One region of the Shinella oryzae genome, then DNA from elsewhere that is predicted to be linked to it. Evidence: riboswitches for the same ligand, from Rfam matches in the RefSeq annotation. Region 1 holds a riboswitch; each other region holds the start of a gene.

Region 1 (9,502 bases):
GCGCGTCACGTAGAGATAGCCGCCCGGCAGCGCGAAGGCGTTGATCGCGGGCGAATTGAGGATGGTGATGCGGTAGGACTGGTTCGGGTTTTCCGAGACCTGCGTCAGCGCGCCGGTAATGCGCGCGACAAGCCGCTCCGTCTTGGCGTCCTTGTATTCGCCGCCATAGCTCGCGACGATGCGCGGATGCTCGCGCGCGCCCATCTGGGCCCGCGGGTCGTTCTTCTGCACCTCATCGACGATCTGCGGATTGGAGGACGGCGCGATCGTCGGCTCGTAGCTCTGCTCGATCAGCGACTGGCAGCCGGTCAGCATCGTGGCGGCGAGCAACAGGGCCGCGACGGGCCTGGTCACCCCGCGTCCGGATACGATTGCAGCTGCCTGCCTTGCCTTCGCCATGTCTCTAGCCCACGCCCCTTGATGGGTCCGCTCCCGGTCTGCAGCCAAAGCATGCGGACACGGCGCGGATCGTGCGTTTGTGAATGCAGGAGATAGACGCGCCCCATACGGTCGGCAACTCCCTATTCAACAAACGGTTCCCATGTGGCTCCGGTGACACAGGGGGGCGACCAAATTGTGGCACCGGGCGCGGCAAAACCGCCGCGGCCCACGCTAAGGCACGGAACGGCCGAGGAATTTCGCGATGTCGGCGGGCTCCCGCCGGGCGAGGAAATCGCCGGCCGGCTCGTGGAAGCGGATTTTTCCATCCGTCACGTAGATCACCTCGTCCGCCAGCCGGCCGATATCCTCGGGCTGGTGGGTGATGAACAGCATGGTCGCCTGCGTCTCGGCAACGAGGCCGGCAAGCAGCGCCGCCATATCCGCCCGCATGGCGGGATCGAGTGCGGCGAAGGGTTCATCGAGCAGCAGGATCGGCCGGCGGCGCACCAGCGCGCGGGCCAGCGCCACCCGCTGCCGCTCGCCGCCCGACAGCGACCCGGGCAGGCGCGTCTCGTAGCCGCCGAGACCGACGCGGGCGAGCGCCTCGGACACGCGGCGCCGCCCCGCCGCATCCAGACGCAGCCCCGGATCGATGCCGAGGCCGACATTGTCGGCGATGGTGAGGTGGGAGAACAGGTTGTTGTCCTGGAAGACGATGGAGACCGGCCGCTCGGCGGGATCGCGGCCCGCCATGTCCTCGCCCAGCAGGCGGACCGAACCGGCCGCCGGCGGCTGGAAACCGACGATGACATTGAAGAGGGTCGACTTGCCCGCACCCGACGGGCCGACCACGGCGACGGCCGCGCCGGGCTTTATGGCGCAGTCGAAGGCGAGCGTCTTTCCGGCAAAGCGCACGGTGACATCGGAGAGGGCGATGGCGGTATCAGGCATCGGGGCCGGGCCTTTCGGGGACGCGCTCGGGAGCGGTCGAGGGCAGCGTCAGGAGCAGGCAGAGCACGCCCAGGATGAGCGCGATGCCGGCGGCATCGGCCGTGCGGTAGCTTGCCATGCGCGAATAAAGCAGCCAGGGCAGCGTGACGAAACCCTCCGCGCCGAAGATGGCGACGGCGCCGAGATCGCCGAGCGACAGCGCCATGGCGAAGGCAAAGGCGGTGAGGAAGGGTTTCTTCAGCGCCGGCCAGTCGATCGTCATGAGGCGGCGGGGACCCGTGATGCCGAGGCTGAGCGCGAGGCGCGCCGTGCGGGCAAGATGAGTGCGATAGGCAGGCCCCAGCACGCGCACCACGAAGGGAAGCGCCATCAGCGCATTGATGACGGTGACGATGGCCGGGGCGAAGCGGCCGGTTTCGCCGAAAAGCCGCAGCATGAGGAACCAGCCCGTGGCCACGACGACCGGCGGCACGAGCAGGATGAGCGAGCCGACGGCCGGAAGCGCGCCCGCCATTATCAGCCGGGCCGGGCCCGCCGCGCCGCTTTCGGCGAGCTGCGGCACCAGCACGACGGGCAGCGCGATGGCGAGGCTGAGGCTGGCGGAGGCAAGCGAGATCGCAAGGCTGGTGAGAAGCGCGCGGTGCAGCATCGGATCGAGCGCGAGCCGGCCGAAATCGGCGGCGAGGCCCGAAACGAGCGTCGCCAGCAGCGGCGCGGCGGTGAAGAGGGTGAAGGCGAGGATGACGAGCCCGTCCGTGACGCGCCGCCGGCGGCCGTCGAAGCGGCGGATGGCGCGGCCCGCCGTCACGCCCTCATCCTGCGGCCGGCCGAACAGCGAGAGCACGAACAGCAACAGCGCCGTAACCGCGATCTGCAGGAAGGCGAGCAGGACGGCGCGGGCGGGATCGAAATCGAAGCGCAGCGCCTGGTAGATCGCGACCTCGATGGTGGTGGCGGCCGGCCCGCCGCCGAGTGTCAGAACGAGGGTGAAGCTCGTGGCGCACAGCATGAAGACGAGGCCGGCAATGCCCGGCAGCACGCGCCGGATGACCGGCCATTCGATGAGCCGGAACACCGCCACGCCGCCCATGCCGAGATTGGCCGAACTCAGCCAGTATTCCGCCGGGATGCGGTCGAGCGCGGCGACGAGGAAGCGCACCGCGAGCGGCAGGTTGAAGAAGACATGGGCGATGAGGATGCCTGTCAGCCCGTAGACGCTGACCGGATTTTGCAGGCCGGCAAGGCGCAGGAGATCGTTCACCACGCCCTGGCGCCCCCAGATCTCGATGACGCCGAGGGCGGCGACGAGCGCCGGCAGGCCGAGCGGCACGGCCGACAGCCGCAGGATCCAGACGCGGCCGAGAAAGGCGCGCTGGCGCGCCAGGGCACGCGCCACGGGAATGGCGAGCGCCACCGACAGCAGCGTGGAAAGCGCGGCCTGAAGGAACGTGAAGCGCGCCACCCGCAGGATATAGGCATCGAACAAAGGCGCGCCCGCGCCGGCCCCTGCACCGGCCCCTGAACCGGCATGGGCAAGCAGCACGGCCGTCGCCACGCCGACGAAGGCCAGCACGCCGCCAAGCGCGAGCGCGCCGGCGATATCGAGCGTGCGTCTTTCGGCGCGGGCGAAGATCACGGTGTTGACCCGGCTACTTGGCGCTCATCACGGCGAGCCATTCGTCGATCCAGGCCTTGCGGTTGGCCGCGACCTCCTCCGGCGACATGAGGAAGGTCTTCTCCGGCTTGACCAGCGCATCGAAGGCGGCGGGCAGCGGATCACGGGTCTTGCCAGCCGGCATCATCCAGTTGGTTTCGGGAATGATCGACTGGAAATCCGGCCCCGTCATGTAGGTGAGGAACTGGCGGGCCAGCGCCTTGTCGCCGGCGGTGCGGGTGAGGCCGGCAACCTCGATCTGGATATAGTGGCCTTCCGAGAAGGCGGCCGCCTTGTAGCGCTCGTTCTTCTCCGCGATGACGTGATAGGCGGGCGAGGTCGTGTAGGACAGCACCATCGGCGCCTCGCCCTTGGTGAACAGGCCATAGGCTTCCGACCAGCCCGGCGTGACGGTCAGGACACGCCGCTTGAGCTTTTCCCAAGCCTCGGGCGCCTTGTCGCCATAGACCGACTTGACCCAGAGCAGCAGGCCGAGGCCCGGCGTGGAGGTGCGCGGATCCTCGATGACGATCTTCTCCGCGGGGTCGCCTTCGACCAGCTCCTTGAGGCTGGTCGGCGGGTTCTTCAGGGTCTCGCTGTCATAGACGACGGCGAAGTGGCCGTAGTCGTAGGGCAGGAACGTATCGTCGGAGAAGCCGCCGGGCACCGTCAGGTCCTTCGGCGAGAGGCCATGCGCCTCGAACAGGCCCGTGGCCTTCGCCTCGGCGATTAGATTGGTATCGAGACCGAGCACCACGTCGGCCTTGGTGCCCTCGCCCTCCAGCTTGAGGCGGGTCAGGAGCTCCACGCCATCGGCCACGCCGACCCATTCGACCTTGCAGCCGCATGTCTTCTCGAACTCTTCCTTGACCTTGGGGCCCGGGCCCCATTCGGCGATGAAGCTCTCATAGGTGTAGACGGTCAGCGTCTTTTCCTGCGCCGATGCGGGCACAGCGACACAAACGGCAAGCGCCGTAACCAATGTGGAAAGTAGCGTGCGCATCCGCGCCTCCTTGTTTGTCACAACGGGAATAGGGCGCTGGATTGAGCCGTCTAATCCCTCCGCCGGTACGAGCCGGATCAGGTTCTTCGGGTTGGCGTGACGCCTCTCAGCCAGCAGACCGAAACCTGCGGGCACCCCGTTAGAGCAGCACAAGGCATAATCCGGCCCGCGACGGCGCGCAAGGGGCGGACCGGAGAGCAAAGCCCGGCAGGCGGGAATGGACGGAAAATCGGCCTGTTCCGTAGGAAACAGCGGGCAAGGCGGCGCTGTGCGACCTTCTCATCACCGGACGAGAACAGCTCGTCGCATCCATCAGGCCAGAGATCAGGAGAGACCCATGCGCAAGACCATCGTTTCCGCCACTGTTGCCCTCGTCGCCGCCGTTTCCTTCGCGGCACCGTCATATGCCTGCTACGACAGCTATGGCTACGAGCAGCCGCAATGCTTCATCAAGAAGGTGAAGTCCTACGATTATTACGGCGACGTCGTGATCCGGAAGATCAAGATCTGCAACTGAGCGTCATCATAAATGACCTCCCCGAAGGCCCGGATGTCCCTGCATCCGGGTCCTTTGCTGTCGGGAGCGCGAGGAAACAGCCGGCGTCAGGCTGCTCAGGCGTAGGCGAAATCCGTGGTCTTGCTGACCAGGACGGCCTTCAGCTTTTCCAGCGCCCGGTTCTCGATCTGGCGGACGCGCTCCTTGGAGATGCCGAGCAGGACGCCCAGTTCTTCAAGCGTTGCACCGTTTTCGGCGAGGCGGCGGGCGCGGATGATCTTCATCTCGCGTTCGTTGAGTTCGCCGAGCGCCGAATAGAGCCAGAGATGGCGGCGTTCGCCATCGATGGAGCCTTCGGCCTGCTCGTCCGGCAGGGGAGCCTCGCTGGCGAGAAGATCGATGCGGCTGGCGCCCTCGCCCTCATTGGGCGAGATCGGCGCCTGCAGCGAGATGTCCGACGAGGACAGGCGCGCATCCATGGTGCGCACGTCGGCGGTGCTGACACCGATGGCGGCGGCGATTTCCTGATGCATGGCCTCGGCGGTGAGACGGGTATCGCCGCGGGCGAGACGGGCGCGCAGGCGGCGCAGGTTGAAGAACAGCGCCTTCTGCGCCGAGCTGGTGCCGCCGCGCACGATGGACCAGTTGCGCAGCACGTAATCCTGAACCGAGGCGCGGATCCACCAGCTGGCATAGGTGGAGAAGCGCACCTGCCGCTCCGGCTCGAAGCGGGCGGCGGCCTCCAGAAGGCCGATATAGCCTTCTTGCACGAGATCGCTGAGCGGCAGGCCGAAATTGCGGAACTTGCCCGCCATCGAAACGACCAGGCGCATATGGGCCATGGCGATGCGGTTGCGGGCTTCCTGATCGTGATTGTTCTTCCAGGCCTGGGCAAGCGCCTGTTCCTCGTCCCTCTCAAGGTAGGGCGCGGACATGGCAAGCTTGATCATGCGGCGCTCTGCGGTCGTCGTAGCCATGCGTCTCTCCACGTGAACCGAACCGGCTCCGGGGAGGCATGAACCACCCGTTCGCCCATAGAGAAGACAGTCCGGAGAGGCTAGTGGATCGCCCGGCACGGCCGGGACAATGCCGCGGCACAGCGCCCTTCGGTCATCCTCGGCCAGTCAAACGGGCGTGCCGCAAAAAAGTTCCATAAAAAAACCCGGCTGTCGCCAGCCGGGCTTTAAATCGTGACGGAGCGCCCTAGATCAGGCGGCCTCGTCCTGGCTGTCATCTTCCTCGATGGCCTTGCCGCGCTTCGGACCCTTGGCGAGGTTCGTCTCGACGAGACGGACGGCTTCGGTTTCCGACATCTTGTTGACGGCGGCGATTTCGCGGGCCATGCGGTCGAGAGCGGCTTCGTAAAGCTGGCGCTCGGAATAGGACTGCTCCGGCTGGTTCTCGGCGCGATAGAGGTCACGGACCACTTCGGCAATCGAGATCAGGTCGCCGGAATTGATCTTGGCATCGTATTCCTGCGCGCGGCGCGACCACATGGTGCGCTTCACGCGGGCCTTGCCCTGGACAACCTTCAGCGCGCGGTCGACGAAATCGGTCTCCGACAGTTTGCGCATGCCGATGGAAACGGCCTTGGCAACCGGCACCTTGAGACGCATCTTGTCCTTTTCGAAATCGATGACAAAAAGCTCAAGCTTCATGCCGGCGACTTCCTGCTCCTCGATGGCCACGATCTGGCCGACACCGTGGGCGGGATAGACGATCGACTCGCCGGTCTTGAAGCCCTGGCGCGTGGAAGATTTCTTCTGCTGGGTCGTCATTCTGTTCAAATACTCCCTGTTACACTCCCCGATGAGGCCGGGGTGGGTCCGGGGACCCGGGAAAGACGGGGGGCACCCTGCGGTGTCACCACTCTGGTCCGTCCGCCATGCGCAAAGAGGTCCACTGCAACGCGATCACATGCGAGCAACCGAGGTTGCCTATGGGAGGTGAGCGACGGTGAGGGATCGTTTGCTTTCGTGGTGGTGTTCGGGCACGCAAAATGCCGCGATGTGGATCAGTATCAGGACCCTACCACAAAAAAGTGCCGAAATCAATAATTTGCTTCGCATGGGTCATCAAGCCTGCCCTATCGCCTTTTGGCGAGGACAGGCTTTTTTCCCCAGCTTCGGCGGCCGCCGTGCGGCCGGTCAGTCGCCCTTGCCCGGATTGGGCGAGAAGTACTGCTCGTACTTGCCTTCCACGCCGTCCATTTCCTTGGCCTCGGGCATCGCATCCCGCTTCACGGTGATATTGGGCCAGATAGACGCGAATTCCGTATTGATCTTCAACCACTTGTCGAGGCCCGGCTCCGTATCGGGCTTGATCGCCTCGGCGGGACATTCCGGCTCGCAGACGCCGCAATCGATGCACTCGTCCGGGTGGATGACCAGGAAGTTCTCGCCTTCGTAGAAGCAGTCGACAGGGCAGACTTCGACACAGTCCGTATATTTGCAGCGGATGCAGTTGTCGGTCACGACATACGTCATGATGAACTCCAGAAAAATCACAAGCAGGCGGACGGCGGAACCGTCCATTGCCGCAAAGCCTGTCACGCAATCGGCTGGCAGACAGCAGGAGATGCGGGAAGCAGGCTGTCCGGTGGCTGAGGTAAAGGCTTTGCGGGCGCTTTGCAAGCGTAATACATGCGCGATCTGCGGCTTGCGAGGTATAGAATTCTAAAGCGCGGCCCGGAACGGCCCGGCACTCAGTCGTCGCCTTCGCCCGGATAATCGTGCAGGCGGTCGATCTCGCGGCGTTCGCGCTTGGTGGGCCGGCCGGCGCCGCGCTCGCGCGTGGCCTGGGCGAAGAGATTGCGTTCCTCGCGCGGCGGCGGGGGCGGCGTCATGTCGCTGTAGAGAAGGCGGGCCTCCTCATAGGGGCCGCGGCGCTCGCCGGTCTGGAGCACCTTCACCACCATGTCGTGGCGCTCGAGCGAAAGCACGACGACATCACCGGGACTCACGGCATAGGAGGGCTGGCGGACGGCGAGATCGTTGACGCGCACATCGCCCGCCTCGACGGACTTCGCCGCCAGCGAGCGCGACTTGCGCAGGCGCGCGAAGAACAGCCACTTGTCGATGCGCTGTCGCGCCTGACCTTCCGGCTGTTCCTCGTCGCGCGCCATGGCCTACTTCTTCAGTTGCTCCTTGAGCGCCGCGAGCTTTGCGAAGGGCGAATCCGGATCGATCGGCTTCTCCTTGCGGGGCGGACGGGCCTCGAACTTCGCCTGTTGCGGCTTTCCGCCGCGCTCGTTGCGCTCGCCGCGCTGTTCGTTGCGGTCGCGGTTGCCACCCTGCGGCTTTCCGTCGCGGCCGCCGCGGTTCTGGTCGGGACGGCCGCGGCCGCCTTCGCGACGCTCGCCGCGCTCACCGGCCTGCTGGCCGCGGTTGCGGTCGCCGCCACGGCGTTCGCCACGCTCGGGCCGCTCGCCGCCATGACGGTGGCCGCCCTGGCGCTGGTTGTCGTGGCGCGAACCCGGACGCCAAAGCAGCACGGGCTTGGCCTCGACCGGCTCGGCGCTTTCGCCGGCAGCCTCGGGGGCTGCGGCGTCCGATGCGGGCGGGGCTTCCGCCGTCTCGGCGGCCGGTGTCTCTTCGACGGGCGTTTCGGACGCGGGTGCTTCCGCGACAGGGGCTTCGCCGGCCGTTTCCTCGGCAGCGTCGGCCTGCGCCTCGTCGGCATCGCCATCCTGCTCGCCTGCGGCGTCCGCCGGAGTGGCGGCGGCCGCATCGGCCGGGGCCTGGGCGGCGAGGAAGGCGGCGGCCTCTTCGGCGGTCACGCTGTCGGCGCGGTAGCCGAGACCCTTGAGGATCTCTTCCATGTCGTCGGGCGTGGCGCCGAGGATGGACAGCATGGCGGTCGTCGCGGTGAAGCGGCGGCCGTCATAGGCGCCGTCCGGACGCGGCGTACCCGGCTTCCACTGAAGCAGCGGGCGGATGAGATCGGCGAGACGCTCGAGAATGTCGATGCGCACGGCGCGCTTGCCGAGGAACCGGAAGCCGGCGAGCTTGTAGAAGGTGCGCTCGAAGCTCGGATCGGTGACGACCGACGTGCGGCCGGCGGCGAGGACCGGAATGAGATCGCCATAGCCCGGCTTGTCGAGGCCGTCGTTCTTCAGCGCCCAGAGCAGCGTGATGAGTTCGGCCGGGGCCGGCTTCAGGAGTGCGGGCATGAAGATGTGGTAGGCGCCGAAGCGGATGCCGTGCTTGCGCATGGAGGCGCGGCCGTCCTGGTCAAGCGACTTCACGTCGTCGGCCACGTCACGGCGGAACAGCACGCCGAGGTTTTCGACGAGCTGGAAGGCCAGGCCCTTGGCGAGACCCTGCAGGTCTTCCGCACGGGAAAGATCGTCGAGCGGCTTCAGGACGGTGGCGATGTGATGGTTCACGAAACGCTCGATGCGGGCGGCGACATGGTCGCGCGCATTGCCCGTCAGCTGCTCGTCGGAGAGCAGGATGACGCGCGGGCGCATGATGTGATCGGACGCGGCAAGACGGGCGACGGGATCGCCCAGCCAGCGCACGGTGCCATCGGAGCCGAGCGCGAGGTCGCCATTGCCGGCCGCATGCAGGCGCGCGGCCCGGGCTTCGAACTCCAGCGCAAGCGCCTTCTGCGCAGCCGCCTGCACGGCCTTCGCATCGGGACCTTCCGTTCCGGAGACGAGCGTGAACCGGAAACCGGCCAACTGCCCGACATGATGTCCTTCCACGAAGACATCGCCATTCACACTGATTTCAGCTTCCAGCATCGCATTCTCTCTCAGGCGCTTCATGAGCACAGATGTCCTGCGATCAACAAAGCGTTTCGTCAACCGTTCATGTAACGCATCGGACAATCGGTCTTCGATTTCCCGCGTCTTTTCCTGCCAGTGTGTCGGATCGGCAAGCCATCCGGGCCGATTCGACACATAGGTCCACGTCCTTATCTGCGCGATTCGCGCCGAAAGCGTGTCGATCTCGCCATCCGTGCGATCCGAGCGGCGGACCTGGTCGGCCATGAAGTCCTCGTTGACCGTGCC
Region 2 (9,502 bases), 430 kb from region 1:
GAGCCCGTCGCCTGGCACGGCCCCATCGTGATGAACACCCAGGCCGAGTTGCAGCAGGCCATGCGCGAGCTGCGCAACGGCACCTTCATCAAGCCGGCGCATTGACGTCGCGCGACAGGCGCCTATCCTTCCGCCTTTACCCGAGGCGGAAGGACGAGAGATGCGGATCGACGGACAATGCCATTGCGGCTTCGTGACCTACGAGGCCGAGATCGATCCCGATGGTCTGCTCATCTGCCACTGCACGGATTGCCAGCGGCTGACCGGCTCGCCCTATCGCGTCACCGTGCGCGTGCCGCGGGCCGATCTCACCCTCACCGGCGAGACGCCGAAGGTCTATACCAAGATCGCCGAAAGCGGCCGCGAGCGATTTCTGCACTTCTGCCCGGAATGCGGAACGCCGCTGTTTTCCTCCGGCACGGGCGAGGCGGCCGCCTTTTGGGGCATCCGTTGGGGCAGCATCAACCAGCGCGCCGCCCTCAAGCCCAAGCGCCAGATCTGGTGCTCTTCGGCCACCGACTGGTTCGGCGAGACCAAAGCCCTTCCCGGCACGCCGCGGGAGTAGGGCGTGGCAAGCGGCCGTTTCCAGGTCCTGCGCACGGCCATCGACGGCGTCGAGGCCGTCATCGCCGACAGCAGCCACGCCTTCGCCCGCCACAGCCACGACACCTACGGCATCGGCCTGGTCGAACGCGGCGCGCAGACATCGGCGAGCGGGCGCGGCCGCGTGGAGGCGCAGGCCGGCAACACGATCACCGTCAACCCCGGCGAGGTGCATGACGGCGCGCCGCTTGGCGGCGCGTCCCGCGCCTGGCGCATGCTCTATATGCGGCTGGATATCGTCGCGGCCGCGGCACAGGACATTTTCGAAGGGGACACCCGCGAGGAATTTTATGCGCCCGTGCTGGACGACAGCCGCGTCGGCCGGCTTGTCGCGGCCGCTCTGACGGCGCTGGTCGATACCAAGGCCGCAGCAATCTGCCGCGATGAGCGGCTTCTCCTGCTGCTGGCGGCGGTGCTGCGCGAACGGGCGCCGCGCCGCGAGGGCATTGCGGCTGCCGGCATCGCCCGCGCACGCGAGCGGATCGACGCCGACCCGGTCTCGCCCGTCACGCTCGATGCGCTGGCCGCCGATTGCGGCCTTGGCCGTTTCCGGCTGGTGCGGGATTTCGCCCGCGCGACGGGGCTGACACCCCACGCCTATCTCATCCAGCGCCGAACGGATCTCGCCCGCCGCCTCATCGCCGCCGGCAATCCGCTTGCCGATGCCGCGGCCGGCGCCGGCTTCGCCGACCAGAGCCACATGACCCGCAACTTCACGCGGCGTTACGGCTACACGCCGGGCGCCTATCTGGCCGCCCTCACCTGACCTGCAATTTCGTTCAAGACCGCGATGACCGTCCGGTGTTTCCTGCCGCCTCTTCAAGCGCATGGAAACCCGACATGACCACCGAATTCCTCATCACCTCGCTCATCGTCATCCTGCTTCCGGGCACCGGCGTCATCTACACCGTGGCGCGCGGGGTCAGCGGCGGCTTTCGCGCCGGCCTGCTTGCGGCCTTCGGCTGCACGCTGGGCATCATCCCGCATATGCTGGCCAGCATCGCCGGGCTCGCCGCCATCCTGCATGCCAGCGCGCTTGCCTTCGAACTCCTGCGCATCATCGGCGTCATCTACCTGCTCTTCATCGCCTGGAGCATGCTGCGCGAAAGCGTTGCGCTCGATACGGCACCGGACCAGCCGGTCGAGGCGGCCGCGCGCATCGTGCGCAAGGGCGCCTTCACCAATGTCTTCAACCCCAAGCTCTCGCTGTTCTTCCTCGCCTTCCTGCCGCAGTTCGTGCCCGATGGCGCGCCGGACCTGACGGCGCGGATGCTCTTGCTCGGCGGCGTGTTCATGCTGCTGACCTTCCTGGTCTTCGCCGTCTATGCCGCGCTCGCGGCCAGCCTGCGACGGCAGGTGCTGGGCCGACCGGCGGTCATGACCTGGATGCAGCGCAGCTTCGCCGCGGCCCTGGGGCTCATGGGCCTGCGGCTGGCGCTTTCGGATCGCTGACCGTCACGCCCAGAGCGCGTGGAAATGATGCAGCGGACCGTGCCCCGCGCCGACTGCCAGCGCACCGGATCCGCGCACGGCACCGGCGACGAAGCTCTTGGCCGCGGCCACGGCCTCAGGCAGCGAATGCCCCTTGCCCAGTTCCGCCGCCACCGCGCTCGACAGCGTGCAGCCGGTGCCGTGGGTGTTGCGCGTGAGCACGCGCACGCCCTCGAACCAGCGCAGCGCGCCCGGCATGGCGAGCACATCCGGGCTCTCGTTGCCCGGCAGATGCCCGCCCTTCAGCAGAACCGCCTTCGGCCCGAGCGCCAGCAGGCGCTTCGCCTGGTTTTCCATCGCAGCCCGGTCGGTCGCCTCGGCTTCGCCGAGCAGGGCGGCCGCCTCCGGCAGGTTGGGCGTGAGCAGCGTGGACAGCGGCAGCAGCCGGCGCGTCAGGGCCTCCACGGCGTCTGCGGCCAGAAGAGAGGCCCCGCCCTTGGCGATCATGACGGGATCGAGCACGACGGGGACGGAGCGATGCGGCGACAGGGCGTTCGCCACCGCCTCGGCGATCTCGCCCGAGGCGATCATGCCGATCTTGACGGCGCCCACCCGCACATCGGCAAAGACATCGGCGATCTGCGCGGCGACGAAGGCCGGCGGCACGAGATGCACGCCCGAAACGCCCTGCGTGTTCTGCGCCGTCAGCGCGGTCAGCACGGCCATGCCATAGGTGCCACGGGCGGCGAAGGTCTTGAGGTCGGCCTGGATGCCGGCGCCGCCCGAGGGGTCGGAGCCTGCGATCGAGAGGATGTTTGCGATTGTGTCTGCCATCTCGCCTCCTTGCGGACGGAGGCGGGCGCGGGACAACGGCGAATGCAGTGCCAGCGACTCCCTCCGCCGGCATGATCCGGTTCAGGTTCAAAGGGTGCTTCTCAGCCCGCCTGCGCGGACGCCCCTGTCTGGCAATGCTTTTCGCAAATGGAGAGGCGCCTGTCACCTTGAAAGTGACAGGCCGCCGTCACGCCTTGGTGACGTGGTACTCCTTGATGGCGACCATCTTGATCGCGGGGTAACGCTCCGCCTCGTAGCGCAGCGAAAAGCTGTCCTGCGCAAGGAAGACCGGATCGCCATCGAGGTCGCGGGCGATATCGCCGCGGCGCTGAGTGACGAACTTGTCGAGTTCGGCCGCATTGTCGGAGGAAATCCAGCGGCAGACGGAAAAGCGCGACATTTCGAAGGAGACCGGCAGGCCGTATTCCTGCTGCAGGCGCTCCTTGAGAACGTCGAGCTGCAGCGCGCCGACGACACCGACGATGGCCGGCGTGCCGTCTTCCGGCGAGAAGAGCTGCACGACGCCCTCTTCCGCCATCTGCTGCAACGCTTCCTTCAGCTTCTTGGCCTTCATCGCGTCTTCCAGCCGCACGCGGCGCAGGATTTCCGGCGCGAAGTTCGGCACGCCCTCGAACACCAGCGCCTCGCCTTCCGTCAGCGTATCGCCGATGCGCAGCGTGCCGTGGTTGGGAATGCCAACCACGTCGCCGGCATAGGCCGTATCGGCCAGCTGGCGCTGCGAGGCGAAGAAGAACTGCGGTGCCGAGAGGCCGATCTGCTTGCCGGTGCGGGCAAGGCGCACCTTCATGCCGCGCTCCAGCATGCCGGAGCACACGCGCGCGAAGGCGATGCGGTCGCGGTGGTTCGGGTCCATGTTGGCCTGGATCTTGAAGACGAAGGCCGTCATCTTGTCTTCGGCGGCGTGGACCTTGCGCACATCTGCCACCTGGTCGCGCGGCGGCGGCGCGAAGGCGCCGAGCGCGTTGATGAGATCGCGCACCCCGAAATTGCGCAGCGCCGAACCGAAGAAGACCGGCGTCATATGGCCTTCGAGGAAGGCTTCGCGATCGAACGGCCGGCAGGCCTCGCGCGCCAGTTCCATCTCGTCGATGAAGGCTTGGCGCTCGTTTTCCGGCAGGTGTTTGGCGACTTCGGCGGCATCGTCCATCCTGGTCGGCTGGACCTGCGTGTCCGAGCCGCGGAAGGTGCGATCGGCCAGATGATAGGAGCCGCAGAAGGTCTTGGAGCGGCCGACCGGCCATGTCACCGGCGCGGTATCCAGCGCCAGCTTCTCTTCCACCTCGTCGAGGATCTCGAAGGGATCGCGGCTCTCGCGGTCCATCTTGTTGACGAAGGTGATGATCGGGATATCGCGCAGGCGGCAGACCTCGAACAGCTTCAGCGTCCGCGGCTCGATACCCTTTGCGGCGTCGATGACCATGACGGCCGCATCCACCGCCGTCAGCGTGCGGTAGGTGTCGTCGGCGAAGTCTTCGTGGCCGGGCGTATCGAGAATGTTGAAGACGTTGCCGTCATATTCGAAGGTCATGACCGAGGTCACGACCGAGATGCCGCGCTCGCGCTCGATCTTCATCCAGTCCGAACGGGTCTGGATGCGGTCCTTCTTCGCCTTCACCTCGCCGGCGAGCTGGATGGCGCCGCCGAACAGCAGCAGCTTTTCGGTGAGGGTGGTTTTACCGGCGTCCGGGTGCGCGATGATCGCGAAGGTGCGGCGGCGGGAGACCGCCTCGGCAAGGGTTTCGGCCATGTTCAAGCAATATCCTGTGAGTTGGCGCGGTCTTTACAGGCTCCGCCGCGAAGATGCAATTGACGGCCCGCGCCTGCGGCCGGCTTATGGGTGTCATGAACGCGCACGCTCCCGCCAAGCCCACGCTCTCCCTCGTTCGCCTGCCGAACGGTGCGGATATCGAGCTCCCCGCCTACGAAACGACGGGCGCCGCCGGCATGGACCTGCGCGCGGCGGTGGATGCCGACGCGGCCCTCACGCTTGCGCCGGGAAAACGCGCGCTCGTGCCGACCGGCTTCATCTTTGAAATCCCGCATGGCTACGAGGCCCAGATCCGGCCGCGCTCCGGCCTCGCCTTCAAGCACGGCGTCACCTGCCTCAACACGCCCGGCACCATCGACAGCGATTATCGCGGCGAGGTGAAGGTGCTGCTCGTCAATCTCGGCGAGGAAGCCTTCACCATCGAACGCGGCATGCGCGTCGCCCAGATGGTCATCGCGCCCGTGACGCAGGTGGCCGTGCGCGAGGCCGTGGAGGCGAGCGAAACCGCGCGCGGCGCCGGCGGCTTCGGCTCCACCGGCGTGCGGTGATGTCATCCGACAAGGCGGGCCTCATCTTCCGCGCACATTACTTCGACGACCGCGCGGCCTGGCAGGGCCTCTGCGATCTGCTCCGGGACATATTCGAGATCGATGTCTCCGGTCTTGACCGGTTGGGCGGACCGGACCCGACCAGCGCGCCCTTCGGCTTCTTTGACGCCGACGGCACCTGCATCGCCAATATCACCGCTTTCGCCATGCCGCTCGTCATCGACGGCGTCTTTGTGCGGGCGGCGGGCCTGCAATCCGGCGCGGTCCGGCCGAGCCATCGCGGCCGCGGGCTCTATCGCGCCGTCATGGAGGCGGCGCTCGATCATTGCAACGCCGAAGGTTTCGAGGCCGTCGTGCTCCTGACGGACACGCCGGCGCTCTACGAGAAACACGGCTTCCGCCCGCTCCCGCAGCACCGCTTCGCCGGCGTGCCTCCCACGGGCGGGCGGGCGTTCGCGACCCGCCGGCTTCACCTCGCGAACGAGGCGGACCTGACGCTGCTCAGCCGGCTGCTCGATGGCCGGGCACCGGTTTCCGACCGCTTCGCGCCGCTCCGGCAGAAGGAAATGTTCCTGTTCAACGCATCGCTGATGCCGGATCTGAAGCTCGACCTCCTGGAAGAGGCGGGCGCGGTCGTCGCCTGGCAGGCGGATGGCGAAGGCAATGTCGATATCCTCGACATCGTCGGCACGCGCATGCCCGCCCTCGCGGATATCCTGGCAAGCCTCGATGTCACGCCACAGCGCGTGACCGTGCATTTCGCGCCCGATCACCTGGCGTGGGATGGCGAAGCGATTGCCGATGACGGCGAAATGGTCCTCATGCTGCGCGGCCCGGACGATCTTCAGCCCGCCCTGCCCTTCGCCCTGCCGCCGATGGCGGCGTTCTGATCAGCGGCGCGCTTCCGTCGCCATGCGCAGGGCGAGCCCGGCCAGCACCGTGCCCATCAGCCAGCGCTGCACGAGCCCCCAGCGCGGGCGCGCTGAAAGAAGGGCCGCGACGGAGCCGGCCGAAACGGCGATCAGCGCGTTGACGCTGACGCTGATGACCACCTGCACCCCGCCCAGCACCAGCGATTGCAGGAGAACGTTCCCCTTTGCCGGATCGATGAACTGCGGCAAAAGCGAAAGATAGAGTATCGCGATCTTCGGGTTCAGGAGATTGGTCAGAAACCCCATGAAGAAGAGCCTGCGGTTGCTGTCGCGCGGCAGCGCCTTCACCTCGAAGGCCGAGCGGCCGCCCGGGCGCAGCGCCTGCCAGGCAAGCCAGGCGAGATAGAGCGCGCCGGCAAGCCGCAACGCATCATAGGCAAAGGGCACCGCCATCAGGAAGGCGGTGATGCCGAGCGCAGCCGACAAGACATAGAAGACGAAGCCCAAAGCGACACCGCCGAGCGAGACGAGACCGGCCGCCGGGCCCTGGCAGATCGAGCGGGAGACGAGATAGATCATGTTCGGCCCCGGCGTCAGCACCATGCCGAGCGCGATGAGAGCGAAGGCGGCAAGGCTTGTCGGGTCGGGCACGGACGTTTCTCCCTGATGCGCCCCTAAAGCCTACGCCGCGGCTGCGGCCATCGCAAGGAGGGCCTTGTCCCGGTGACAAGTGAGCCATCGCCTGCGTGGCATATGGTTTGCGAAACTGCAGGCTCCACGGCACCATCTGCTCCTTGGCAGGGAGACTGGAAGCACCGGGCTTTCAGGCTTACACCCAAGCGAGGTTAGCGCGGGCCAAGGTGATGGATTCAGCGCGCACTCGACCCATTGCCGGAAAACCACGTCGGGCTTAAGAGGAACCGATCAAGGAGCCCTCCATGTCGCTTGCCGTCCTTCTCGCCTATTCCGGCGCGCTCTTCATCGCCGCCATCATTCCCGGCCCCGGCATCACGGCCATCGTGGCCCGCGCGCTCGGCTCCGGTTTCCGGCCGACCTTCTTCATGGGGCTCGGGCTCATCCTCGGCGACATGGTCTATCTGACGGCCGTCATCCTCGGCCTCGCCTTCATCGCGCAGACCTTCACCACGGCCTTCATGGTCATCAAGATCGCCGGTGCGCTCTATCTCGGCTATATCGCCTGGAAGCTGTGGACCACCGGGCTCCTGCCGCAGGATATCGAGGCCCGCCGCACCACGAGCATCGGCGCGGCCTTCCTTTCCGGCCTGCTCGTGACGCTCGGCAATCCCAAGACGATGCTGTTCTACGTGGCGCTCGTGCCGACGCTCGTCGACCTCAACGCCGTCGGCCTTGCGGACTACGGCCTGCTGCTGGCCGCGACCTTCATCGTGCTCCTCGCAGTGCTCATTCCCTATATTGCGCTCGCCTCGCGCGCCCGGCTGCTTCTCAGGCAGCCCAAGGCCCTGCAAAGGCTGAACCGCGTCGCCGCGAGCGTTCTTGCCGGGACGGCCGCCTATATCGCGACGAGGGCGGCCTGACGGGAGCGGGCTTTCGCCGCGGAACGACCCGATTATTCCACAACCGGCGCTTTTGCCGCGAAATCCGGACTCGTCTAAAGGCCCATTCCCTCCTACATTCCCGTCAACGAGAACCAGGAGGTACCCGATGAGCGACACCCGCAAACCCGGCCGCGGCCGCGTCTATGCATCCATCACCGAGACGATCGGCGACACACCCCTTGTGCGGCTCGACAAGTTCGCCAAGGCAAATGGCGTCGTCGCCCATCTTCTCGGCAAGCTCGAATTCTTCAACCCGATCGCCTCGGTGAAGGACCGTATCGGCGTGGCGATGATCGAAGCGCTGGAAGCGCAGGGCAAGATCACGCCCGGCCAGTCGACGCTGGTCGAGCCGACATCGGGCAATACCGGCATCGCGCTGGCCTTCGCGGCGGCCGCCAAGGGCTATCGGCTCATCCTCACCATGCCCGAGACCATGTCGATCGAGCGCCGCAAGATGCTCGCCCTGCTCGGCGCCGAGCTCGTGCTGACCGAGGGGCCCAAGGGCATGAAGGGCGCGATCGCCATGGCCGAGGAACTGGCGAGCACCATTCCCGGCGCCGTCATCCCGCAACAGTTCGAGAACCCGGCCAACCCGGAAATCCACCGCAAGACGACGGCCGAGGAAATCTGGAACGACACCGACGGCGCCGTCGACATCCTCGTGTCCGGCATCGGCACCGGCGGCACGATCACCGGTGTCGGCCAGGTGCTGAAAGCCAAAAAGCCCGGCTTCAAGGTCGTCGCCGTCGAGCCGGCCGACAGCCCGGTGCTGTCAGGCGGCAATCCCGGCCCGCACAAGATCCAGGGCATCGGCGCGGGCTTTGCCCCCGCGATCCTCGACAAGTCGGTCTACGACGAGGTCGTGACCGTGAGCAATGACGAGGCCTTCCAGAATGCGCGCCTAGTGGCGCGCCTCGAAGGCGTTCCGGTCGGCATCTCCTCGGGTGCGGCCCTTACGGCCGCCGCCAAGGTGGGCAGCCGCCCGGAAAATGCCGGCAAGACGATCGTCGTCATCATCCCGTCCTTCGCGGAACGTTATCTTTCGACCGCGCTCTTCGAAGGCCTCGCCTGACAGAGGATGGGCCCGCCGCGCCAGAACCGCGGCGGGCCTTCCGCAACGAGCAAGCTCCGACATGCTCCACCATCTTTCCCTCGGCGTTCACAGCCTGGACCGGGCCGTCGTGTTCTACGACGCCGCGATGGCGGCGCTCGGCTATGCACGCGTCTGGTCCGACATCCGGCCGGGCGAGCCCGGACAGGCTGTGGGTTACGGTTTCGCGGGCGGCGGCGACAAGCGCACCATCAAGGAACTTGGCGTCGCTGCGCATCCTCCCGGGCCGGGCTTCCACATCGCCTTCGCCGCGTCGAACCGCGCGGCCGTGGACCGTCTCCACGCGGCCGCACTGGCGGCCGGCGGCACCGACAACGGCGCACCGGGGCTTCGGGCGCAATATGGCCCGGACACTTATGCCGCCTTCGTCATCGACCCGGACGGGCACCGGATCGAGGCCGTCTTCAAGGGGCAGCCGTGACGACACGGCACGCCGCATGACCCGCTCGATACCGCGCGCCATCCTCCCGTTCACGCCGCCAGTCGCGGGCCCGGCGCTAGAGCATTTCCGGTGAACTCCGGTTCACCGGAAATGCTCTAGATTCCTGTTTTTACCGCATTGTCCGACGCCGAAGCGACTTCGCTTCGGCTGGAATTGCTCTAGGCCGCAACCATCCGCTCCCCCACGATGCGATAGGAAATGGCTTCCGCCAGATGGATCCGTCCGACGATCGGGGTTTCGTCGAGATCGGCCAGCGTGCGCGCGACCTTGAGAACACGATGATAGCCCCGCGCGG
Region 3 (9,502 bases), 300 kb from region 1:
AAAGGCCGAAAAACGTGGTGACTGGACGTTCCGCGCCACGTCGCTGTGGCGTATGGCGGCAGATCAATCTTAAACCGCTTTCGTCATACAATTTCGCATTCCGCGTGTGTCACGCTGGAGTCACGCGCCAAAGCCGGTCCCCACGCCTATACTCACATTCAGGGTAAAATTCGACGCGGCGGGGGCCAGCACATATGAAAATCGATACGATCGAAATGGAAGACCGCGGCGCGGAACTGATGGCGCTGGCGCGAATGCTCGCCTTCGCCGTGGAAACCGCCAAAGGCCTCGACGTCGAGGCCGTCGAATATTGCCTCGATACGGCACTGCGGGCTGTGCTGAACGAGATCGACGAACCGTCCCGCATCATGCTGACGTCGAACGACATCCTGCTGATGAACCGGTCCGCCCTCTGCTGAGCGCGAATGCAAAGGCCAGACTGACCGCCCATACCGCGATAAAGACCTGTCACACCCTTTCCTAGGCCGGCCGTACCGTTTATCGGAAGCGGGCGCGCACTCCGCGCGTGGACGGAGAGCGGTATGACGGAGATGCCCGGATGAGCGCGCTTGCGGCCTATGGCGGCCTTTTCATAGCCGCCTTCATCGCCGCCACCATCCTTCCGGCACAATCCGAAGCGGTGCTCGTCGGCCTGCTTGCCGCCGGCAGCCATTCACCCAGCCTTTTGATCATCGTCGCGGGAACGGGCAACGTGCTCGGCTCCGTCGTCAACTGGTTGCTCGGCCGGGGCATCGAGCGCTTCCGCCATGCGCGATGGTTTCCGGTCAACGCCGCAAGCCTCGAGCGTGCCGGCAACTGGTATCGCAAATACGGCTGGTGGAGCCTGCTTCTCAGCTGGGCACCGATCATCGGCGATCCGCTGACGGTGGCAGCCGGCATCATGCGCGAGCCGTTTTTCCGTTTCCTGCTCGTCGTTTCCATCGCCAAGTTCGGCCGCTACCTCCTGCTTGCGGCCATCGTTCTCCACTGGTTGTGAACTTTTTTGGCAGCCGATGGAATGGAAGCCGCGCGGCTCTCGTATATTGGGGCATGAACGCAAAGACACCCGGCTTCAACGTGATCGGACAGCTTGCGGCGCTCAGGCGCTACGCACTTTCGCTCGTCCGCAATCCGGATGATGCCGAGGACCTCGTGCACGATGCGCTGGTGAAGGCCTATGAACGGCAGGGCACGTTCCGCACTGGCGCGAATGTGCGCAACTGGCTGATGTCGATCCTGCACAATGCGCATGTGGACCGCTTGCGCCAGCGCCGTTCGATGCAGCGCCGCCACGATGGCGCGGCCGAAGTCGCCGAAACCGCGATACCGGCCAACCAGGATCATTCGGTGCGCCTCACGCAGCTGCGCAACGCCTTCTTCACGCTTCCCGAAGAGCAGCGCGCGGCCCTGCACCTCGTCGCCATCGAGGAGCTTTCCTACCAGGAAGCGGCGACCGCCCTCGGCATTCCCGTGGGAACGCTGATGTCACGCGTCGCCCGGGCGCGCGAGCGCCTGCGCACATTCGAACAAAGCGGCCCGTCCGCGACCGTCACGCATCTCAGGATTGTCGGAGGCACTGGCGATGACCAGCAATGACCCCATCCTCGAAGCCGATCTCAACGCCTATGTCGACGACCAGCTGGCCGTCGGGCGGCGCATCGAGGTGGAGGCCTATCTGTCGGAACGCCCGGCCGTCGCCGCGCAGATCATGAAGGACCTGCGCGTGCGCGACGAGCTGCGCCTGGCGCTTGCGGACCACCGCACCGTGATCCGGCAGGAGACGCGCGAGGCCGCGCGCCAGCTGGAGCGTTCGCTGTCGCGCCGCCGCATCCTTGCGGTCTTCCGCCGTGCTGCAGCGATCGCGCTCTTCGTCGCGGCAGGCTGGGTCGCGCATGCCGTCTTCGGCCCCTTCGGCGCGACCGAGGTCATCGCCTCGGTGCAGCCGCCGGCCTTCGTGGAGGAAGCGGTGCGCGCACACCGGACGACGCTTCTGCGCGACACGATGGCATCTCAGCCGGAGACGGAAACGTTCGACCGTGCAGAGATCCGCTCGGCCACCGCCATCGTCCTGCCGGACCTGCCGAAAGGCTGGACCCTGCTCGATACGCAGGTCTTCCCCTCGGCCTATGGCCCGAGCGTCGAGCTGGTGCTGCAACCGGAGGCGAACGAACGCCTCTCGCTCTTTGCGGTGCGCCCGGGCTCGTTTGCCGTGCAGCATGTCCTGCTGTTCCACGCTGACAACGCCCGGGCCGCCTACTGGCAGATCGGCGACGTCGCCTATGCCCTGGTGTCCGAAAGCCGCAAGGCCGACGACCTGACGCAAACCGCGCGGGAACTTTCCCGCACGCTCTACTGATCAACCGTTTCCATAAGGAGATATGAGATGGAACCCGTACAACAGCGATTCGGCTACGGCGCACAGGCGCAGTCCGCTGCCCTCTTCGACGAGGGCCTGCGCCAGCACATGCTGCGCGTCTACAACTACATGGGCGCCGGCCTTGTTATCACCGGCCTCGTTGCGTTCATTGTCGGCTCCACGCCGGCGCTCTACGTGCCGATCTTCTCGTCGCCGCTCAAGTGGGTGGTGATGCTGGCGCCGCTCGCCTTCGTTTTCTTCTTCTCGTTCAAGATCCAGACGATGTCGGCCAGCACGGCACAGATGACCTTCTGGGCGTTTTGCGCCGTCATGGGCCTCTCGCTCGCATCGGTGTTCCTTGTCTTCACCGGCATGAGCATCGCCCGAACCTTCTTCATCGCCGCAACCATGTTCGGCGCCACGAGCCTTTACGGCTATGTGACGAAGCGTGACCTTTCGAAATTCGGCTCGTTCCTGATCATGGGCCTGATCGGCGTCATCATCGCTTCGATCGTCAACATTTTCCTGGGCTCCAGCGCCCTGCAGTTCGCAATCTCCGTGATCGGTATCCTCGTCTTCGTCGGCCTGACGGCCTGGGATACGCAGAACATCAAGTCGCAATATGCCGAGAACATTGACCAGGAATCCCAGCAGAAGATGGCCGTGTTCGGCGCGCTCTCGCTCTACCTGAATTTCGTCAACATCTTCCAGCTGCTGCTGAATTTCACGGGCGAACGCGAATAGTTTTCGCGAATGGTTTCAAAGGGAACGGCGGGGCTTGCTCCGCCGTTTCTTTTTGTGTGCGGCACAGAAAAAAGTAAGTATGAACTTACTTTATGAACCCCGTTGACAAATCGACCCATAGCGTTTTTGCTTAAGGCATTCACCAGGGGGGTCCCGACAAGGGGCTGAGATACTGCTGGCTTTCGCAGCGCAGTGACCCGTTGAACCTGATCCAGTTCATACTGGCGTAGGGACGGTGCAAGCGCTGTGGCAGGACATCCGATAACCCGGATTCCGTGTCCAGCGTCCTTCCATCATTCCGGCTCTAGGACTGGGTCTCCAAACCGAACTTGGAGCCTCACGATGAATATTGCCGCCCAAAAGCTCACCCCGACCGTCACCACCGGCGCCCTGCCCGCCTCGCGCAAGATCCACATTGCCGGCGAACAGCATCCCGAAATCCGCGTGCCGATGCGCGAGATTTCCCTCCACCCGACCTCGGGAGAGCCGCCCGTCATCGTCTACGACGCCTCGGGCGCCTATACCGACCCCAACCACATCGTCGCCATCGAAAGCGGCCTGCCGCGGCTGCGCGAAAGCTGGATCGCCGCGCGTGGCGATACCGAAGACTATGAAGGCCGTCACATCCGCCCGGAGGACAACGGCTTCGCGACCGGCGAGCGTCTGACACCGGAATTCCCCGTTCGCAACCGCCCGCGCAAGGCGAGGGACGGCAAGGCTGTGACCCAGCTCGCCTATGCCCGCGCCGGCATGATCACGCCGGAGATGGAATTCATCGCCATCAGGGAAAATCTCGGCCGCAAGGCCGCGAAGGATACACTCGTGCGCGATGGCGACAGTTTCGGCGCGCATATTCCCGATTTCGTCACGCCGGAATTCGTCCGTCAGGAGGTCGCCAGTGGCCGGGCGATCATCCCCGCCAACATCAACCATCCCGAGGCCGAGCCGATGATCATCGGCCGTAATTTCCTGGTCAAGATCAACGCCAATATCGGCAATTCCGCCGTTACCTCCTCCATGGCCGAAGAGGTCGAGAAGATGGTGTGGGCGATCCGCTGGGGCGCCGATACCGTCATGGACCTGTCGACAGGCCGCAACATCCACAACATCCGCGAATGGATCGTCCGCAATTCGCCGGTTCCGATCGGCACCGTGCCGCTCTATCAGGCGCTCGAAAAGGTCAACGGCATCGCCGAGGACCTGACCTGGGAAGTCTTCCGCGACACGCTGATCGAGCAGGCGGAACAGGGCGTGGACTATTTCACCATCCACGCCGGCGTGCGGCTGCATTACATCCCGCTCACCGTCAATCGCGTCACCGGCATCGTCTCGCGCGGCGGCTCGATCATGGCCAAGTGGTGTCTTCATCACCACCGCGAAAGCTTCCTCTATGAGCATTTCGAGGAAATCTGCGACATCTGCCGCGCCTATGACGTCTCCTTCTCGCTCGGCGATGGCCTGCGCCCCGGCTCGATTGCCGACGCCAACGATGCGGCGCAGTTCGCCGAACTCGAAACGCTTGGCGAACTCACGCAGATCGCCTGGGCAAGGGATTGCCAGGTCATGATCGAAGGCCCCGGCCATGTGCCGATGCACAAGATCAAGGAGAACATGGACAAGCAGCTGAAGACCTGTGGCGAGGCGCCGTTCTACACGCTCGGGCCGCTCACCACCGATATCGCGCCCGGCTACGACCACATCACGTCGGGTATCGGCGCGGCGATGATCGGCTGGTTCGGCACGGCCATGCTCTGCTACGTCACGCCGAAGGAACATCTCGGCCTGCCCGACCGCAACGACGTGAAGGTGGGCGTCATCACCTACAAGATCGCCGCCCATGCCGCCGATCTCGCCAAGGGGCACCCGGCGGCGAAGATCCGCGACGACGCGCTGTCGCGCGCCCGCTTCGAGTTCCGCTGGGAGGACCAGTTCAACCTGTCGCTCGATCCGGAAACGGCCCGCTCCTACCACGACGAGACGCTGCCCAAGGAGGCGCACAAGGTGGCGCATTTCTGCTCCATGTGCGGTCCGAAATTCTGCTCCATGCGCATCTCCCACGACATCCGCGCGGAAGCGCAGAAGGAGGGGCTGGAGGCCATGGCGGCGAAGTTCCGTGAGGGCGGCGACCTCTACATGCCGCTTGGCACGACACCTGCGGGAGAATGACCATGCGCATCCTGGTCAAGGGGGCCGGCGTCGCCGGCCTCACCGTCGCATGGCAGCTTTACCGCCATGGCTTCGACGTCACCGTGCAGGAAAAGGCCGGCGCTGTCGGCACCGGCGCATCCGGTTTTGCCGGCGGCATGCTGGCGCCGTGGTGCGAGCGCGAGAATGCCGAAGAACCGGTGCTCTCGCTCGGGCGAATGGCGGCCGACTGGTGGGAGGCCGCCCTGCCCGGACAGGTCCAGCGCTGCGGAACGCTGGTTGTCGCAGGCGGGCGCGATACGGGCGAACTCGACCGCTTCGCCTCGCGCACCACCGGCTGGGAATGGCTGGACGAGGCGGCGATCGGCGCGCTCGAACCGGATCTCGCCGGCCGGTTCCGCAAGGCGTTGTTCTTCCGCGAGGAGGCGCATCTCGATCCGCGTCGGGCGCTCTCCGGCCTGACCGCCGCGCTTGAGGAGGCACGCATGCGCTTCCTCTTTGGCGACAGCAAGGACAAGGGCGCTTTCGACCGGATCGTCGATTGCACCGGTGCAGCCCGCATCGGCCAGTTGCCGGAGCTGCGCGGCGTGCGCGGTGAGATGCTTTATCTCGAGACCGAAGAGATAAACCTCTCCCGTCCCGTCCGTCTCCTCCATCCGCGCCACCCGATCTACATCGTGCCGCGCGATAAGAACCGGTTCATGGTCGGCGCGACCATGATCGAGACGGATGATGCCGGCCCGGTGACGGCCCGCTCGATGATGGAACTGCTGAACGCCGCCTATGCACTGCATCCCGCCTTCGGCGAGGCGCGCGTGGCCGAGACCGGCGCGGGTATCCGCCCCGCCTACCCTGATAACCTGCCGCGCGTCACGGCGCTCGGCGATACCATCCATGTCAACGGCTTTTACCGCCACGGCTTCCTGCTGGCGCCCGCCATGGCGGGCGAGGTGGCCCGGCGCCTGCTGGCGGAAGCCCCGCAACCGGAGAGGCTGGCATCATGACCTTCATCATCAACGGCGAGGAACAGGACGTGGCGGCAACGACGCTCGCCGCCCTGCTCGATGTCCTCGAATACGAGGGAGAGTGGCTTGCGACAGCGGTGAACGGAGAGCTCGTGCACCGCGAGGATCGCGCCGCCTTCACGCTCGGCGAGCGGGACCGGATCGAGATCCTCTCCCCCATGCAGGGAGGCTGACATGCTGAAGCTCTACGACGTTACCGTCCAGTCCCGTCTTCTGCTGGGCACGGCCCGCTATCCCTCGCCCGCTATTCTTGCCGAAGCCGTGCGGCGCTCGAAGACGGAGATCGTCACCGTATCGCTGCGCCGCGAGACGGCGGGCGGCAAGGCGGGCGGCGCGTTCTTCAAGATGATCCGCGCGCTTGGTGTTCGCGTTCTGCCCAACACGGCGGGATGCCACAGCGTGCAGGAGGCCGTGCTGACAGCGAAGATGGCGCGCGACGTGTTCCGCACCGACTGGATCAAGCTGGAGGTCATCGGCCACCACGACACGCTCCAGCCGGATGTCTTCGGCCTCGTCGAGGCGGCACGCATCCTGACGGCCGAAGGGTTCCAGGTTTTCCCCTACACGACGGACGATCTCGTGGTGGCGGAAAAACTGCTGGACGCCGGCTGCCGTGTGCTGATGCCCTGGTGCGCGCCGATCGGCTCGGCCATGGGGCCGGTCAATCCGCAGGCGCTGCGCAGCTTCCGCGCGCAATTCCCCGATGTGCCGCTGATCGTCGATGCCGGCATCGGCCGCCCCTCGCATGCAACGAGCGTGATGGAGCTCGGTTACGATGCCGTCCTGCTCAACACCGCCGTTGCGAACGCCGGTGACCCGGTCGCCATGGCCGAGGCCTTCGCGCTTGCCCTCGAGGCCGGGCGGCTGGCGCATGCGGCGCGTCCGCTCGAGCCGCGCGACATGGCGGTTCCCTCCACCCCCGTCATCGGAAAGGCCGTCTTCGCATGAAACTCGATCCGTTCTACCTGATCGTCGACAGCGCCGACTGGATCGAGCGCCTCGTGCCCATCGGCGTCAAGCTCGTTCAGCTGCGCATGAAGGACGTGTCGGAAGACGACCTCCGCCAGCACATCCGCCGCGCCAAGACCGTCTGCGCCGGGCACGGCTGCGTGCTTGTTATCAACGACTACTGGCAGATCGCCATCGAGGAAGGCTGCGACTTCGTGCATCTCGGACAGGAAGACCTCGCCGATGCCGATATTACGGCCATCCGCGCCGCCGGCTTGAAGCTCGGCCTGTCGAGCCATGACGAAGCGGAGCTGGAAACCGCGCTTGCCGCACAGCCGGATTATATCGCACTGGGCCCTGTCTGGCCGACGATCCTCAAGAAGATGAAATGGGCGCCACAGGGCGTGGAACGGCTGAAGACGTGGAAGGCGCGCATCGGGCCCATGCCGCTCGTCGCCATCGGCGGCTTGAACCCGGACAGGCTTGCGGCGGTCTTCGAGAACGGCGCGGATATCGCGGCGGTCGTCACCGACATCACGCTGAACGCCGATCCCGAAGCGCGAACGCATGAATGGATCGAGCGCACCGCAACCTGGCGCTGACCGGACCCTTTGGCGAACTGGCGGGACAGCGCGTCGGCGTGCTACAGGCATGACCGTTGCGGCGAACATCCGCACGTTACGATCCAAGGGCACGCAGGAGACCACGATCATGCAGGACAGCGCAAACCAGCCGACCTATGTCTTCACCCCGGCGATGGTGCCCAGCCTGCCGATAAAGGGGAGTACCGCGCGCTTTCCCGTGCACCGCATCTATTGCGTCGGCCGCAACTTCGCCGACCACGCCATCGAGATGGGGCACGACCCGGACAAGGAGCCGCCCTTCTTCTTCCAGAAGAACCCGGATACGCTGGTCGCCCCGGAACAGGGCTTCCCCTATCCCGCCGCCAGCAATGACGTTCACCATGAGATCGAACTGGTCATCGCGCTGAAAAGCGGCGGTAGCGACATTGCACCCGAGCGCGCGCTTGATTGCGTCTACGGCTATGCCGTCGGTCTCGACATGACCCGCCGCGATCTACAGGCGGAGGCCAAGAAGCATGGTCGGCCGTGGGAGGTTGCTAAGGCCTTCGAGCATTCCGCGCCCTGCGGCCCCATCCATCCCGTCGATGTTATCGGCCACCCCGCCGAGGGCGCCATTCGGCTCACCATCAACGGCGCGCCACGTCAGGATGGCAACCTCAACCAGATGATCTGGAAGACGCCTGACATGATCGCCTATCTCTCCCGGCTTTTCACCCTCCAGCCCGGCGATCTCATTTTCTCTGGCACGCCCGCCGGTGTCGGAGCGATCAGCAGGGGCGATGTCATGGCTGCGCATATTGATGGACTGGACGACATCGTCGTCACGGTCATCTGACAAAAGGCATCTCCTGCGACAGCACGCCACGCCCGGGACCGCTCGCCTGTTTGATCAACGTCAAAGAAGGCCATCCCGTGCGGCGGTACCTCTTGCGCATGAACGAGAGACGTTCGTCATCAAGGAGAATTCCAGTGCGTATCATGGCAAAGAGCATCGTCGGCGCGGCAGCGGTCATCCTGGCGTTGGCGCTTCCGGCAGCGGCGGCGGATTTCGAGGTGCACATGCTCAACAAGGGGGCTGCGGGCGCCATGGTGTTCGAGCCGGCCTTCGTGAAGGTTGCGCCGGGGGACACGGTCACCTTCATCCCGACGGACAAGGGGCACAATGTCGAGACGATCAAGGACATGATCCCGCAGGGGGCCGCGGCCTTCAAGAGCAAGATGAACGAGACCTACAAAGTCACCTTCGACAAGGCCGGCGCCTATGGCGTCAAGTGCACGCCGCATGTCGGCATGGGCATGGTTGGTCTCGTGGTCGTCGGTGACGCACCGGCCAATCTCGACGCGGTCAAGACCGGCAAGCTGCCCAAGAAGGCACGTGAACGCCTGGATGCTGAAATCGCTGCGGCGGGTCTCTGAACGACTTTCTTTGCGGCGGGGGCTGGGCCCGGTGCGGAGCGATCCGTGCCGGGTTCTCCGTATGAGGGGATAGCGACCGGCCATTCGGACTTTCACGATGCGAATGATGGGGATTTATATATTTAATTTTCTAATGCCCCTCATGCCTGCTAGCTTTCCCGCCCATACGTCAACGGGATCACGCATGCTGAAATCCGTCCTGCTCTTCGCGTGGCTATTTCTTGCAGCGCTTTGCCATCCCCTTCTCGCCGCCGGAAACGTCATGACCTCCGACCTTCACAAAG

Evidence for each region. A riboswitch is a leader RNA that binds a small molecule or an ion and turns the genes downstream of it on or off. The one in region 1 is predicted to bind thiamine pyrophosphate.
Region 2: linked by a shared signal. The riboswitch ahead of thiD (bifunctional hydroxymethylpyrimidine kinase/phosphomethylpyrimidine kinase) and the one ahead of thiB (thiamine ABC transporter substrate binding subunit) in region 1 are both predicted to bind thiamine pyrophosphate.
Region 3: linked by a shared signal. The riboswitch ahead of thiC (phosphomethylpyrimidine synthase ThiC) and the one ahead of thiB (thiamine ABC transporter substrate binding subunit) in region 1 are both predicted to bind thiamine pyrophosphate.

The regions. Positions count from the first base shown of each region.
Region 1 covers NZ_CP081987.1:2,878,950-2,888,451, forward strand. Annotated here, with positions in the region: gene K6301_RS14070 (M48 family metalloprotease) at 1-399, opposite strand, end outside; gene thiQ (thiamine ABC transporter ATP-binding protein) at 613-1,332, opposite strand; gene thiP (thiamine/thiamine pyrophosphate ABC transporter permease) at 1,325-2,965, opposite strand; gene thiB (thiamine ABC transporter substrate binding subunit) at 2,982-3,989, opposite strand; TPP riboswitch at 4,027-4,138, opposite strand; gene K6301_RS14090 (hypothetical protein) at 4,327-4,506, shown strand; gene K6301_RS14095 (RNA polymerase factor sigma-32) at 4,602-5,462, opposite strand; gene K6301_RS14100 (CarD family transcriptional regulator) at 5,694-6,263, opposite strand; gene fdxA (ferredoxin FdxA) at 6,633-6,971, opposite strand; gene K6301_RS14110 (RNA-binding S4 domain-containing protein) at 7,190-7,609, opposite strand; gene K6301_RS14115 (helicase-related protein) at 7,613-9,502, opposite strand, start outside.
Region 2 covers NZ_CP081987.1:3,307,411-3,316,912, reverse strand. Annotated here, with positions in the region: gene K6301_RS16175 (pirin family protein) at 1-105, shown strand, start outside; gene K6301_RS16170 (GFA family protein) at 161-565, shown strand; gene K6301_RS16165 (AraC family transcriptional regulator) at 569-1,369, shown strand; gene K6301_RS16160 (LysE family translocator) at 1,444-2,055, shown strand; gene thiD (bifunctional hydroxymethylpyrimidine kinase/phosphomethylpyrimidine kinase) at 2,059-2,868, opposite strand; TPP riboswitch at 2,910-3,004, opposite strand; gene K6301_RS16150 (peptide chain release factor 3) at 3,056-4,636, opposite strand; gene dut (dUTP diphosphatase) at 4,732-5,205, shown strand; gene K6301_RS16140 (GNAT family N-acetyltransferase) at 5,205-6,095, shown strand; gene K6301_RS16135 (LysE family translocator) at 6,096-6,680, opposite strand; gene K6301_RS16130 (LysE family translocator) at 7,016-7,633, shown strand; gene cysK (cysteine synthase A) at 7,761-8,726, shown strand; gene K6301_RS16120 (VOC family protein) at 8,788-9,186, shown strand; gene K6301_RS16115 (YifB family Mg chelatase-like AAA ATPase) at 9,366-9,502, opposite strand, start outside.
Region 3 covers NZ_CP081987.1:2,574,168-2,583,669, forward strand. Annotated here, with positions in the region: gene K6301_RS12545 (TfuA-like protein) at 1-73, shown strand, start outside; gene K6301_RS12550 (hypothetical protein) at 195-419, shown strand; gene K6301_RS12555 (YqaA family protein) at 560-997, shown strand; gene K6301_RS12560 (sigma-70 family RNA polymerase sigma factor) at 1,051-1,596, shown strand; gene K6301_RS12565 (anti-sigma factor family protein) at 1,583-2,356, shown strand; gene K6301_RS12570 (Bax inhibitor-1/YccA family protein) at 2,384-3,100, shown strand; TPP riboswitch at 3,235-3,351, shown strand; gene thiC (phosphomethylpyrimidine synthase ThiC) at 3,443-5,266, shown strand; gene thiO (glycine oxidase ThiO) at 5,269-6,249, shown strand; gene thiS (sulfur carrier protein ThiS) at 6,246-6,443, shown strand; gene K6301_RS12590 (thiazole synthase) at 6,445-7,218, shown strand; gene K6301_RS12595 (thiamine phosphate synthase) at 7,215-7,820, shown strand; gene K6301_RS12600 (fumarylacetoacetate hydrolase family protein) at 7,930-8,637, shown strand; gene K6301_RS12605 (pseudoazurin) at 8,772-9,218, shown strand; gene K6301_RS12610 (ankyrin repeat domain-containing protein) at 9,481-9,502, shown strand, end outside.